One region of the Variovorax sp. P1_G12 genome, then DNA from elsewhere that is predicted to be linked to it. Evidence: predicted binding sites of a transcription regulator. Region 1 holds the regulator's gene; the other holds the start of a gene.
What was found. The regulator NrdR, encoded in region 1, represses ribonucleotide reductase genes. The targets are predictions, from matches to a motif close to CACNANATNTNGTG.

Region 1 (3,404 bases):
TTCGCTGACGCTGGCGGCCGCGCCGCGCGCCAGCAGCAGCGTTCCGAAAGCGGTTGCGATCACCAGCAGGCCGATCGCCATGCCCGCGAGCAGTTCGATCAGGCTCAGGCCCTGTTGCCGATGGCGCAGGCCAGGGTGAGCATCAGGGGTGGACATGGGCCAAATGACACAGGAGGCCGGCGGGACAACGCACACCGGCGGCCAGGCCGTCAACCCGGAAAGGCGCGTCGAGCGCCGGGTCGGACGGGCCATTCGCGTTGGCGTGCCAGGCGACCATCACGCCCAGTTGCCGCGGGCTGTCGCTCATCTCGAACACCACGCTGCGGCCCCGGGGCAGTGCGTTCGCGACCGCCTGCTTCCAGCGGGCGATGTCCCAGCGCGCGAGCGCTGTCGGTTCGCAGGCGGCCGTGCGGCAATCCGGGTGCGAAGGAGGTGGCAGGTCCCAGTGCGCTGCTTCGGCCGGCAGCGGGTGCATGTGCCCGGGATGGGTGCGAACGCGCTCGGCGAGATCCTCGATCAGGCGGATGGCCTGCGTCCGGTGGACGCTGGTCCGGGCATCGGCCAGGGCGCGCAGCTGCACACCGAGCAAGCCGAAGGCGATCAGCACGAGGAGGGTGAGCGACACCAGGGATTCGAGCAGCGTGATGCCGCGCTGCTCGCGGAACCGGCCAGCGTGCTTCAGCATTTTTCGGTCCCCTGGAGGGTCTGGAGCCGGCCGGCGGAGGACATGCACAGCACCCGCGCGGCGGTGCGGTCGGTGCTGCCCGGGGGCCTCAGCGTGAACCTGAAGGCGCCCAGGTTGTGGAAGCGGCCCCATCGGTTCAGGTTCAGGTAGGTCGAGGGACTGGGCACGCTCACCGTCACCTCGACGCCGCGCAACGGTGGCCAGGCCTGGATCAGCGCCTCGCCCGGATCGCCGTCGTCGTGGCCGTCCGCGAAGACCATCCAGCCGCAGCTCCAGTCCTGGTCGTTTCGGGGCGCGCATCCGCTGGCCGATGCCCGGCGCAGGGTGACGCGGCCGCCGCGCCGCAGCGCTTCCGACCGCGCGACATGGATCGCGGACCGGAGGTCTTCTTCGGCGCTGCGCAGCCGATAGCGCTCAAGGGTCCGGCCGAAGCCCGGCATCGCGAGCCCGGCAAGGATCGCGACGATCGCGAGCACCACCAGCAGCTCGACCAGCGTGAAGCCGGCCAGGGGCGTATCGGGCAGCGAAAGCTGAAGTGAGACGGCGCGGGGCATGACGCTTCGAATGCTAGAAGCGCCAGCACCTCCGCGTGGCTTCCGACGGCTCGCCGGCCCGGTCTTCGGGCCAGGCGGTCGGACGGCGGCCGGGAACGACGATTCGCGACAAAGTTGGCAGCAATCCAAACGCGCCCGGCGGGCTCAAGGCCCGGCGCGGCGCCGGGCCGCCGGCACGGCTCAGATATCCCTGAGCAACTGCCTGAATTCGTCGACGTCCTCGAAACTCCGGTACACCGACGCGAAGCGCACGTAGGCCACCTTGTCGAGCCGCTTGAGTTCCCGCATCACCAGTTCGCCGACCTTGGTCGATTCGATCTCGCGCAGCCCGCTGGACAGCAGTTTCTGCTCGATGCGCAGCAGCGCGTTGTCGATCTGCTCGATGCTCACCGGCCGCTTGCGCAGCGCCAGCATCATCGAGGCGCGCACCTTGGCGGTGTTGAAGTCGGCGCGGCTGCCGTCCTTCTTGACCACGACCGGGAAGTTGACGTCCGGCCGCTCATAGGTGGTGAAGCGCTTGTCGCAGGCGCCGCATTGGCGCCGGCGCCGCACGAAGTCGCCGTCTTCCGACACCCGGGTCTCGACGACCTGGGTTTCGAGGTGACCGCAGAAGGGGCACTTCATGCAGGGCGGCTCGTGTTCAGGCGTAAACCGGGAAGCGACTGGTCAGCGCATGCACCTTGGCGCGCACCGCGTCGATGTTCGCCGCATCGCGCGGGTTCTCGAGCACGTCGGCGATCAGGTTGGCGGTGGCGCGCGCTTCCTCGTCCTTGAAACCGCGGGTGGTCATCGCCGGCGTGCCGATGCGCACGCCGCTGGTGACCATCGGCTTCTCGGGGTCGTTCGGGATCGCGTTCTTGTTGATCGTCATGTGGGCCGCGCCCAGCACCGCCTCGGCTTCCTTGCCGGTGATGCCCTTGGCACGCAGGTCGACCAGCATCAAGTGGCTCTCGGTGCGGCCGCTGACGATGCGCAGGCCGCGCTCGGTCAGCGTCTCGGCGACGATCTGCGCGTTCTTGACCACCTGCTGCTGGTAAGCCTTGAATTCCGGCGACAGCGCTTCCTTGAAGGCCACGGCCTTGGCCGCGATCACGTGCATCAGCGGGCCGCCCTGTAGGCCCGGGAAGATGGCGCTGTTGATCGCCTTCTCGTGCTGCGACTTCATCAGGATGATGCCGCCGCGCGGGCCGCGCAGGCTCTTGTGGGTGGTGGAGGTCACCACGTCCGCGTGCGGAACCGGGTTGGGGTAGACGCCTGCGGCCACGAGTCCCGCGTAGTGCGCGATGTCGACCATGAAGATCGCGCCGACGTCCTTGGCCACCTTGGCGAAGCGCTCGAAGTCGATGCGCAGCGAATAGGCCGAGGCGCCCGCGATGATGAGCTTGGGCATCGCATCGCGCGCCTTGCGCTCCATCGCGTCGTAGTCGATCTCTTCCTTGGCGTCCAGGCCGTAGCTCACCACGTTGAACCATTTGCCGCTCATGTTGAGCGGCATGCCGTGGGTCAGGTGGCCGCCTTCGGCCAGGCTCATGCCCATGATGGTGTCGCCGGGCTTCAGGAAGGCCAGCATCACGGCTTCGTTGGCCGAGGCGCCGCAGTGCGGCTGCACGTTGGCGGCATCGGCGCCGAACAGCTGCTTGACGCGGTCGATGGCCAGTTGCTCGGCCACGTCGACGTGCTCGCAGCCGCCGTAGTAGCGGCGGCCGGGGTAGCCCTCGGCGTATTTGTTGGTGAGCTGCGAGCCCTGGGCGGCCATGACGGCCGGCGAGGCGTAGTTCTCGCTCGCGATCAGCTCGATGTGATGTTCCTGTCGGGCGTTCTCGGCCTGGATGGCAGCCCAGATTTCAGGATCGGTCTGTTCGACCAGGATGTTGCGGTGGTACATGGCAGTCCTTCAAGACAATGGTCCTTGTTCTTCAACCAAACAAGGGCTGCCCAGGCGAACGGCTGAACACCTGCCACGAAGACCGCAGGCGGCACGCTTCCCAGTGGTAGTCCACGTCAGCGCAATGCACCTGAAAAGGGTTGCGCCTATCGCCAGTCGCGTGCCGGCCGAGTGTAGCCGACAGCGAGAACCGCCGCGGCCAAAGACCTAGGAATCCCCCAGCAGGGCCACTTGCGGATCGGGTTCGACGCGCTTCGGTGCCGGCGGCACGACCACCTGG
Region 2 (3,404 bases), on a different contig from region 1:
CTCGAGCGCCTGGTGGGCGACTCGGAGCCGATGCGCGTCGTCAAGGCGCGCATCGCCAAGGTGGCCCGCGGCATGGCGCCGGTGCTGGTCCGCGGCGAATCCGGAACCGGCAAGGAACTGGTCGCGCGGGCCGTGCACGCCTGCAGCCAGCGCAGCGACGGCCCCTTCGTCGCGGTCAATTGCGGCGCCATCCCGGAGAACCTGCTCGAGGCCGAATTCTTCGGCGCCCGCAAGGGCTCCTACACCGGCTCCTCCCAGGACCGCGACGGCTACTTCCAGGCCGCGCGCGGCGGCACGCTGTTCCTCGACGAGATCGGCGACCTGCCGCTGGCGATGCAGTCCAAGCTGCTGCGCGCGATCCAGGAGCGCAGCGTGCGCCCGATCGGCTCGACCCAGGAAGACGCGGTCGACGTCCGCATCGTGAGCGCCACCCACAAGGACCTGCACGCGGAGGTGCAGGCCGGACGTTTCCGGCAGGACCTGTTCTACCGCCTCAATGTGATCGAGATCGCGGTGCCGGCCCTGCGCGAACGGCGCGGCGACCTGCCGGCGCTGTGCAAGGCCTTGCTGGCACGCATCGGGCGCGACGCCGACATGCCGGTGCCGACGCTGTCGGCCGAGGTGCTGCTGCGGCTCGCCGAGCATCCGCTCAACGGCAACGTGCGCGAACTCGAGAACCTGCTGCACCGCGCGGTGGCGCTGAGCGACGGCGACATGCTGCACCTCGATTTCGTCGACAGCACGGCGCTGCTGGCCGAACCGTTGCTGTCGGAACCGGCGCCGCCGGCGTACGCGGCAGCCCCCGCCGCCGCAACGGCGTCGAGAGCCGCGCCCGCGGTGCCGAACGACCTGCAGAGCTACCTCGACCAGCAGGAGCGCGAGATCCTGGTCCGCGCGCTGCAGGAGACCGGATTCAACCGCACCGCCGCGGCCAACCGGCTCGGGCTCAGCCTGCGGCAGATCCGCTACCGGATCGCGCGCCTGGGCATCGCGACACCGAACGGCGACGACGCCAATGCCCTCGGTGATGACTGAGCCCCCACGCTCCCCCACTGCGAGTGGGTCGCTGCCCCCCGAGGGGGACGCTGCAGGCCGCCCGTCCGTGCGAAGCGCGGACTTCGCCGCTCTGGCGGCCCGGCGCCGGCCTGAGACTGAGCCCCCACGCTCCCCCACTGCGTGTGGGTCGCTGCCTGAGCCCGAAGCGGCCACCGGTCTCTGGCGGGACGGCTGGTATCAATTCGCGCGGCAATTGCGCTCGCCCAACTTCGGGCCGCGTCCGGCCGGCGCCCACATCGACCTGATCGTGCTGCATTCGATCAGCCTGCCACCGGGACGCTACGGCGGCGACGAAGTCCAGCAACTGTTCACCAACCGCCTCGATTGGGATGCGCACCCCTATTTCGACAGCATCCGCGGTCTCGAGGTCTCGGCGCACTTCTATGTGCGGCGCAACGGCGAGCTGTGGCAGTTCGTCGGCTGCGACGACCGCGCCTGGCACGCCGGCGCATCCTGGTGGCGCGGCCGCGCGAACTGCAACGACGATTCGATCGGCATCGAGCTCGAGGGCATCGAAGGCGGCCCGTTCGAAAGCGCCCAGTACGAAACGTTGACCAGCCTGTGCCCGGCGATCGCGCAGCGCCATGCCATCGGCTTCATCGCCGGCCACGAACACATCGCGCCGGGCCGCAAGGAAGACCCGGGCGCCGGCTTCGACTGGCACCTGCTGCAGCGCCAACTCGGCTGGAATCGGGCGATGTTTCCCCCCGCCGCGATGGCCCGCTAGTTTTTTTCAATCGGGTGGCGGGGTGCGATGCGTCGTCGATGCGACTCGACATCGGCACCCACGCAACCGCTCAAGCTCAGCAACCATGCGGTTTCCAAGCCCAAATGCGGCTGAAACGCCCGGCTGTCGCGGACTGCGATAACGTCTTTCACTGGCCATGGGGCAGACGCGCGATCCGACGCCTGCTCGCCCTGGTTCACAATCATTGAAAATTGTCGAAAACACTACATCTAGTGGGTTGTAGCCCCACGAGACCCTAGATATAGTGTGCCCTGCCCGGCGCCCGACGCCCGACGCCCAAAACCATGGCCGCGCTGGCACCGCCGCCCCAACAAGAATTGCCAACCGAGGATTCGCATGCAAACTGCCCTGAACACCCCCTCCGCCCCCCGCGCCTCCCACGCTGCTTCCTCGACGCCGCAGCAGCGCGACGTCGCCGGCTCGCCCGCCGGCGATGCGCTGGCCCACTACCAGATCATTCGCCGCAACGGTGCGGTCGTTCCCTTCGAGCCGAACAAGATCGCGATCGCGATGATGAAGGCCTTCCTTGCGGTGCACGGCACCCAGGGCGCGGCCTCGGCCAGCGTGCGCGAGACGGTCGACACCCTGACCCAGGCCGTGGTGCGCGCGATGGTGCGCTCGCGTCCGGGCGGCGGCACCTTCCACATCGAGGACGTGCAGGACCAGGTCGAGCTCGGCCTGATGCGCGGCGGCCACCACGAGATCGCGCGCGCCTACGTGCTCTACCGCGAACGCCGCTCCCAGGAGCGCAGCAAGCAGGGCGAGCAGGACGCGCCGATCGCGGTGTCCACGCTGCACGTGCTCGACCGCGGCGAGCGCGTCGCGCTCGACCTCAACGAGCTCAAGAGCCTGATCGAGTCCGCCTGCACCAACTTGGGCGACAGCATCACTTCCGGCCCGATCGTGGCCGAGACCATGCGCAACCTCTACGACGGTGTGCCGCTGGACGAGGTCTACAAGGCCTCGATCCTGGCCGCCCGCACGCTGATCGAGAAGGACCCCGACTACACCTTCGCCACCGCCCGCCTGCTGCTGCACACGATCTTCAAGGAAGTGATCGGCCGCGAAGTGCCGCTGGCCGAACGGGCCCAGGCCTACGCCGACTACTTCCCGCAGTTCATCAAGAAGGGCGTCGACAACGAGCTGCTCGACGAGAAGCTGCAGCAGTTCGACCTCGCCCGCCTGGGCGCTGCGCTCAAGCCCGAGCGCGACCTGCAGTTCGACTACCTCGGCCTGCAGACCCTCTACGACCGCTACTTCCTGCACGTGCGCAAGTCGCGCATCGAGCTGCCGCAGGCCTTCTTCATGCGCGTCGCGATGGGCCTCTCGCTCAACGAGATCGACCGCGAAGCCCGCGCCATCGAGTTCTACGAGGTGATGTCCTCGTTCGACTTCATGTCGAGCACCCCGACCCTGTTCAACAGCGGCACCCTGCGCTCGCAGCTGTCGAGCTGCTACCTGACGACCGTGCCCGACGACCTCGACGGCATCTACGAGTCGATCAAGGAAAACGCGCTGCTGTCGAAGTTCGCCGGCGGCCTGGGCAACGACTGGACCCGCGTGCGCGCGCTCGGCAGCCACATCAAGGGCACCAACGGCG

Region 2: AC1D2O_RS10660 (ribonucleoside-diphosphate reductase subunit alpha) is a predicted target of NrdR. The motif match lies at 2,006-2,019, and genes of this name have one in related genera.

The regions. Positions count from the first base shown of each region.
Region 1 is NZ_JBFUBW010000005.1:190,865-194,268, forward strand. It holds gene AC1D2O_RS07935 (PilW family protein) at 1-156, opposite strand, end outside; gene AC1D2O_RS07940 (type IV pilus modification protein PilV) at 143-685, opposite strand; gene AC1D2O_RS07945 (GspH/FimT family pseudopilin) at 679-1,239, opposite strand; gene nrdR (transcriptional regulator NrdR) at 1,420-1,863, opposite strand; gene glyA (serine hydroxymethyltransferase) at 1,880-3,124, opposite strand; ZMP/ZTP riboswitch at 3,166-3,294, opposite strand; gene AC1D2O_RS07960 (lytic transglycosylase domain-containing protein) at 3,332-3,404, opposite strand, start outside.
Region 2 is NZ_JBFUBW010000007.1:218,502-221,905, forward strand. It holds gene AC1D2O_RS10650 (sigma-54-dependent transcriptional regulator) at 1-1,035, shown strand, start outside; gene ampD (1,6-anhydro-N-acetylmuramyl-L-alanine amidase AmpD) at 1,187-1,783, shown strand; gene AC1D2O_RS10660 (ribonucleoside-diphosphate reductase subunit alpha) at 2,141-3,404, shown strand, end outside.